DNA from 3 places in the Streptomyces sp. NPDC043867 genome. Region 2 is predicted to be linked to each of the others. Evidence: riboswitches for the same ligand, from Rfam matches in the RefSeq annotation. Region 2 holds a riboswitch; each other region holds the start of a gene.
The links. Region 2 has a riboswitch for cobalamin ahead of AC069T_RS02215 (CbtB domain-containing protein). Riboswitches for the same ligand answer to the same signal wherever they lie in the genome.
Positions count from the first base shown of each region.

Region 1: linked by a shared signal. The riboswitch ahead of AC069T_RS22930 (cobalamin biosynthesis protein) and the one ahead of AC069T_RS02215 (CbtB domain-containing protein) in region 2 are both predicted to bind cobalamin.
Region 3: linked by a shared signal. The riboswitch ahead of nicT (Nickel transporter NicT) and the one ahead of AC069T_RS02215 (CbtB domain-containing protein) in region 2 are both predicted to bind cobalamin.

Region 1 covers NZ_JBWKDS010000023.1:81,024-83,276, reverse strand. Annotated here, with positions in the region: gene AC069T_RS22940 (inorganic phosphate transporter) at 1-241, shown strand, start outside; gene AC069T_RS22935 (hypothetical protein) at 254-475, shown strand; cobalamin riboswitch at 615-755, shown strand; gene AC069T_RS22930 (cobalamin biosynthesis protein) at 863-1,816, shown strand; gene AC069T_RS22925 (cobyric acid synthase) at 1,813-2,253, shown strand, end outside.
Region 2 covers NZ_JBWKDS010000002.1:56,191-58,443, forward strand. Annotated here, with positions in the region: gene AC069T_RS02210 (CbtA family protein) at 18-791, opposite strand; gene AC069T_RS02215 (CbtB domain-containing protein) at 817-1,038, opposite strand; cobalamin riboswitch at 1,076-1,236, opposite strand; gene AC069T_RS02220 (histidine phosphatase family protein) at 1,362-2,084, shown strand; gene AC069T_RS02225 (four-helix bundle copper-binding protein) at 2,183-2,253, opposite strand, start outside.
Region 3 covers NZ_JBWKDS010000006.1:56,925-59,177, forward strand. Annotated here, with positions in the region: gene AC069T_RS07950 (cell division protein SepF) at 1-116, opposite strand, end outside; gene AC069T_RS07955 (ArsR/SmtB family transcription factor) at 251-610, opposite strand; cobalamin riboswitch at 690-928, shown strand; gene nicT (Nickel transporter NicT) at 957-2,048, shown strand; gene AC069T_RS07965 (TetR family transcriptional regulator) at 2,216-2,253, shown strand, end outside.

The DNA of each region.
Region 1 (2,253 bases), on a different contig from region 2:
GGGCGTGCTGCTCGTGGCCGGCGCCGGTGTCATCTGGACGCTCTCGCGCCGCCAGCCGGTCACCATGGCCAACGTCAACGACGGCCAGGCCGAGCCCGCGGGCGTCGTGACCGCCGCGATCGCCGCGGTCACCCCGCCGCCGGCCGGCCCGGTCGCCACGGCCGACCTCGGTCTGACGGCCACCATCCCGGCCCCGGACGCCGGCACCACCACCGAGCCCACCCGCCCGGCCACGGTCTAAGGAACGAACAGCATGAACATCGACTGGGCAGCCCTCGGCTCCGTCTTCGGAGCCAGCCTCGTGGTCACCGTGGCCCTCGTCGGCCTCTTCACCCTCGGCATCGTCGGCCTCTCCAAGCGCGAGTCCGGGGCCACCCGGGGCGGTTCCGCCGCCCTCGCGGTGACCGGCGCGTACGCCTGCTTCGCCGCGTGCGCGGCGGCCGTGGCGTACGGCATCTACCTGATCGTCGCCTGACGACCGGGCTGAAACCCGACAAAAACCGAACAACGCGGCATCACTTCACGTGGGGTGCGGGACGGAACACCGTCCCGCACCCCACCTGCGTGTGGGGCTTCGCACACTCTCCCTTCGCAGGTCAACAGCAAGTTGACGGCTGTTCTGACCCCGTGGTGGACTGCCGGAGCCAACTACGGCGGCAGGAGAGGAAGCCGGTGCGAATCCGGCGCGGTCCCGCCACTGTCACCGGGGAAGAACGCCCCCGGGAGCCAGGAACTCTCACCGCCGGTCTCTTCGAACCAGGGCGCGGACACCCTGAGTGAGGACATATCGCCATGCGCGGCTGCCCGTTGCGGGTCCTGACGAGTACGAGGGTGCTGCCGCACCCCACGGCGGGCTGAGCCCGTGCGTGCCGATCGCGTCTTCGCGTACGGCGCCACCGCCGGCCTCCTCGGCGACCTGCTCCTCGGCGATCCCCGCCGCGGGCACCCGGTCGCCGCGTTCGGGCGGGCCGCGGGCGCCGTGGAACGGGTGCTGTGGCGCGACCACCGCGGATGGGGCGCGCTGCACACCGCGGTCTGCGCCGGTGGCGCCGCCGCTCTCGCGGCCCTCGCGAGCCGCCGTGTGCGCACCTCCCCCGCCGCCTCCGTCGCGCTGACCGCTGCCGCCACCTGGGCCGTCGTCGGGGGCACCTCCCTCGGCCGGGAGGCCGGGACCATCGGCGGTGCACTGGCCGCCGGCGACGTCGACGCCGCCCGCGAGCGGCTGCCCCACCTGTGCGGGCGGGATCCGCAGGCGCTGGACGCCGACGGGATCGCCCGGGCCGTGGTCGAGTCCGTCGCCGAGAACACCTCCGACGCCGTCGTGGGCGCCCTGGTCTGGGGCGCCGTCGGCGGCGTGCCCGGGCTCGTCGCCTTCCGGGCCGTGAACACGCTCGACGCGATGGTCGGGCACAGGTCCAGCAGGTACCGCCGCTACGGGTGGGCCTCCGCGCGGCTCGACGACGTCGCCGGCTGGCCGGGGGCCCGGCTGACCGCCGTACTCGCGGCCGTCGCGGGCGGTGATCCGCGCGGTGCCGTGCGCGCCTGGCGTGCCGACGCCGCCAGACACCCGAGCCCCAACGCCGGTCCCGTGGAGGCCTCCTTCGCGGGGGCGCTGGGCGTACGGCTGGGCGGGACCCTCTCGTACGGGGGGCGGGTCGAGCACCGGCCCGTGCTGAACGGCGCCGGGCGGGCCGTGGCCGTCGGCGACATCGAGCGGGCCGTACGGCTGTCCCGGCGGGTGAGCGGGCTCGCGCTGGGCGTGTGCGTCGCCGGGCGGCTGCTCACGCAGGGACTCACGAAGGGGCGTACCCGATGAGCGGCGGACTGCTGATCGCCGGCACCACCTCCGACGCCGGCAAGAGCGTGGTGACCGCCGGGATCTGCCGGTGGCTGGTGCGCCAGGGCGTGAAGGTGGCGCCCTTCAAGGCGCAGAACATGTCCCTCAACTCGTTCGTCACGCGCGAGGGGGCGGAGATCGGGCGGGCGCAGGCCATGCAGGCGCAGGCCGCCCGCGTGGAGCCGACCGCGCTGATGAACCCGGTGCTGCTCAAGCCTGGGAGCGACCGCAGCAGCCAGGTCGTGCTCATGGGGAAGCCGGTGGGCGAGATGAGTGCGCGCGGCTACCACGGGGGCCGCCAGGAGGCACTGCTCGGGACCGTGCTGGACTGCCTGGCTCGGTTGCGGGGCACGTATGACGCGGTGATCTGTGAAGGGGCAGGCAGTCCTGCCGAGATCAACCTGCGCCGTACCGAC
Region 2 (2,253 bases):
CCGTGATCTGCGCACGCTCAGGGAGCGACCGGTGCCGCGGTCACCGGCTTCTCCTCCCTGCCCTGAACCGGGGCGGTCCCGGGCACCGCCAGCCGCTGGGCCAGTGCGCCGAAGACGAGCCCGAAGGAGGTCCACAGCGTCAGCTGGATCGCCAGTGCCGCGAGCCGGAACTGCCACAGCAGGGTGCCCGAGAAGTCCCTCGGCACCTCGTCGACCGCGGGGAGGAACGCGTACGCCAGGCCGACGGCGACGACGAAGAACGCCCCGGCGGCCAGCGTGGCGTTCCAGTTGCCCAGCCGTGGTGCGAGGCGCTTGCCCAGGATCACGGTCGCGACGGCGAGCAGCACGCTGAGCACGACCATGAGGAAGTACAGCGTCGTCCGCTTGCCGATGGTGTCGGCGTCACCGACGGACGGCGGGTTGGCCGGGTACTTGAGGAACGGCACGACGTAGACCGCGACCAGGCCCGCCGTCGACAGCAGCAGCGCACTCGCCCGGGGCCCGAAGCGGCCGATCCGTCCGAGGGCGAAGCAGTACGCGAGGGCGGCGATGCCACCGAAGGCGATGCCGTAGACGAGGACGCCGGTGGCCAGACCCCCGGTGGACTGCATGGTGCGGGTCACCGTCTCCACGCCGTGTTCGTGGTGGTGCGCGTGGGATTCCTCGTAGGCGATCGCGGCGTCCACGCGGGACTCACCGAGGAAGTACGCGACGGTGAGGGCGAGCAGGCCGGCGGCGAGACCCGCCAGCATGCCGCGCACCAGGAGTTTTCCGACTGTTGCTGAGTTCATCGACTCGTACGCTTCCTCGTCGCCGTCAGTGGCAGGGGAAGCCGAGCAGATGGCGGGCGTCGTGCACCCACTCGTGCACGTTCTCGCCGGAGACGAGCGCGGTGGCGCCCTGTTCGGCGCCGACGAAGTAGAGCAGGACCAGCATCAGGATGCCGAAGAAGACCGCCCAGGGAGCGATCGCGCCGATCGGCAGCTTGGCGGGAACGGCGGTGGGGGTGGCGGTCGGCTGAGCGACGGACTGCGCCATGTGGCAGGACCTCCTGGGGAACTCGCGTCCCATCGTGGTGGTGCACAGGACGACGGCTGCGGGTCTGACTTGCCCTGCCTTCACCACCCCTGGCGGGCGCGGCTCTTGCGGGGATTACAGTGGCGCGACCGTGCCGGATTCTCACCGGGCTTCCGCCGTACCGTCGTCAATATCGTCGAGACCGTACCGCGAAGCGGAGGCCGGGCCAAGGGCGCACGGGAGGCACAGCGTGCGCCCCGCGGCTCAGGACCACGGCCAACTCCCGCTCTGCGCACGGCGTTCGGCCGCGGGCGCGGCGGCATTTCGATCACGAGAGCGGATCCATGACGACCCGAGTGACCTTGATCTCAGCAGCGTCGAGCGCGGCGCTCCGCGAGGCCCGCTTCGACGACGGCTGTCCCGCGGACGCCCGCGGACTGCGGCTCGCCCGGGCTGCCGCGGGCACGTTCACGGCCGCGGGCGAGCGGTGGGTCTCCCCCAGCGTGCGTTGCCGGGACACCGCCGGCGCGCTCGGTCTTGACGCGGTCGAGGTGGCGCAGCTCGCCGGACTCGACGTGGGCCGCTGGCGCGGCGCGACGCTGGACGAGGTGGGCGCGGAGGAACCGGACGCGGTGGCGCGATGGCTGGCGGACCCGGGGTCCGCTCCGCACGGCGGGGAGTCGGTGCGGGACTTCTGCGACCGGGTCGCCCGTTGGCTGGACAGGGCCGCGGAGCACGCGGGGCGTGTCGTCGCCGTGGTGGAGCCGGAGGTCGTACGGGCCGCGCTGGTACGGGCTCTCGGGGCGCCAGAGTCCGCGTTCTGGCGGATCGACGTACCGCCGCTGACCGTCACGGAGCTCAGCGGGCGCTCGAACCGCTGGAACGTGCGCGCCGGACGCCCGCTGCCGGGCCGGGACGGCTTTGCCCCGGGCCTGCTCCAGCAGCCCCAGCCCCACAAAGACCCGGAACCGGGCATCGCCGACCGGGAAACACACCGGCGTGACGCGGACCGAGACCAGCACCGGTGCGGCGCGGACCGGCACCCGCGCCCACGTGACGCGGACTGAGACCCGCAACGATGTGGTGCCCGGCAGGCCGCCGGTACCGTCGGCGCCCGGGCCGCCCAGCGTGCCCGCGGGTGCCGGCGGCGTGCCGGCCCGCCCCCTCAGCGGAGGGTGGCCATGAAGTCCATGCAGGCCTGGGCGCACTCACGGCAGGCCTTCGCACTGCCCTGCG
Region 3 (2,253 bases), on a different contig from region 2:
GGGGCCTCGGGTATCGACCGGTGGCCGACGGCCGACGGCCACGCGTCCCGGCCGCGCAACGGAACGACCTGGGCGAGCCCTTCCCACTGTTCATCGGTGACGTCGTGGCTGTTCACTGGCCATCCCCGCCCTGGCTCGCCATGGTTGTCTGCACCAGGCAATTCTTACCCATGGTCACCCGTTCGGCCGAACAGCGACACGGTCCGCGACAGCTCTCCTTGCGGCACGGCTCGCGGAAGCACGTCCGGAATCAGGCGATACCCGTACCGCAGTGCGCCAGCAGCGCGGCGACCGGCCCGTCCGTCAGGCGGTACCGCACGACGCGTCCCTCCCGCTCGCCGACGACGACCTCGGCCGTCCGCAGCAGGCGCAACGCCTGCGACACGGCGGGGTCGTTCATGCCGGTCGCGATCGCCAGGTCGGACACCGCCAGGGGCCCGGCCCGGTGCAGCGCCAGCAGGAGCGCCAGCCTGCCGGGGTCGGCGAGCAGCGAGAAGCGGTCGGCCCAGGCGCGTACGGCCGCGGGCTCGCCGATGGCGGCGACGGCGTCGCAGACCCGGTGGCCGTCGATGGTGCGCCGGTCGGCACGGTCGGCGGGGACGAGATGCATGACGGCATTCTTCCAGGCGGCACTGTGATCTTCGATACCTGCGCAACTGTGCAGGCTTGCAGCGGTTGACGGGCGGCACCTAAGGTTGGCGGGCCGTGGTGTTCGGGAAGACCGGTGACAGCCTTTCAGGGGCTCAGTCCGGAGCGGCCCTCGCCACTGTGATCGGGGAGTTCCCGTCCCGTGCCGCTCCAGGGCGGCGCCACTGGCCGGACGGCCGGGAAGGCAGGGGCGAGCGCGTCGACCCTCCGCCACACCCGGCTTCGGCTCGTGCGGGAGGTACCCGCGAGCCAGGAGACCGGCCACGGCATCTCACGAAGTGATCCACGAGGTGCTGGAGCGTGACCGCATGACCCTGCCCACCGGGCCCGCCGCCTTCCGATGGCGACGCGAGGACACCGTCCGTACCGCCGGCCTGCTGGCGGTGATCGCCGCCCTGCACGTCGTCGCGTTCGGGGTGCTCTTCCTGCTGGTCGTGCCGGCGCACTACGAGGTCGGTTCCAAGGCGTTCGGCATCGGCCTCGGCGTCACCGCGTACACGCTCGGCATGCGGCACGCCTTCGACGCCGACCACATAGCGGCCATCGACAACACGACGCGCAAGCTGATGGCCGACGGCAAGCGGCCGGTGTCGGTGGGGTTCTGGTTCGCGCTCGGCCACTCCAGCGTGGTGGTCCTCCTCGCGGCGCTCATCGCGGGCGGCACCCAGCTGGCCGGGCGGATCATGAACGAGGGGTCGAGCACGCACCAGGTGCTCGGCGTCATGGGTACGACCGTCTCGGGCGTGTTCCTCTACCTCATCGCCGCGCTCAACCTCGTGGCCCTGCTGGGCATCCTGCGGGTCTTTCGCGCGATGCGGGCGGGGACGTACGACGAGAAGGAACTCGAAGGACACCTGGATTCACGGGGGTTCATGAACCGGATCCTCGGCCGCTTCACCAAGTCCATCAGCCGCCCGGGGCAGATGTTCCCGCTGGGCTTCCTCTTCGGCCTCGGCTTCGACACCGCGACGGAGGTGACGCTGATGGTGATGGCGGGCAGCGGCGCCGCGGCGGGGCTGCCCTGGTACGCGATCCTGTGCCTGCCGCTGCTGTTCGCCGCGGGCATGAGCCTGTTCGACACCCTCGACGGCACGTTCATGAACTTCGCCTACCAGTGGGCCTTCTCGAATCCCGTGCGCAAGGTGTTCTACAACCTCACCATCACCGGTCTGTCGATCGCGGTGGCGTTCCTGATCGGCACGATCGAACTGGTCGGCGTCCTGCACGACCGGCTCGACCTGCGGGACGCGGTCACGGGCTGGATCGCCGGTCTCGACCTAGACAACGTGGGCTTCATCATCGTCGGTCTGTTCGTGGTCGTGTGGGCCGCCGCGCTCGCCTACTGGCGGCTGGCCAGGGTCGAGCAGCGGTGGGCGGTGCGCCCGGCCGACGGAGGCTGACGCCGGGGACGAGGGCCAAGCCCTCCGGGGACACCCACCGAAATGACACTCAGTCCCCTCCCTCGCAGGCACTTAGTGTCATACGTGATCTCCGGTGCTAGTTTCCCCGCATGAGTGAGACTCCCCGCCGGAGCCCGTCGGCCGGGGCGGGCGCCCCGAAACCCCCGATGCGCGACGCGCTGGTCGCGGCGGCGTTCCGGCTGTT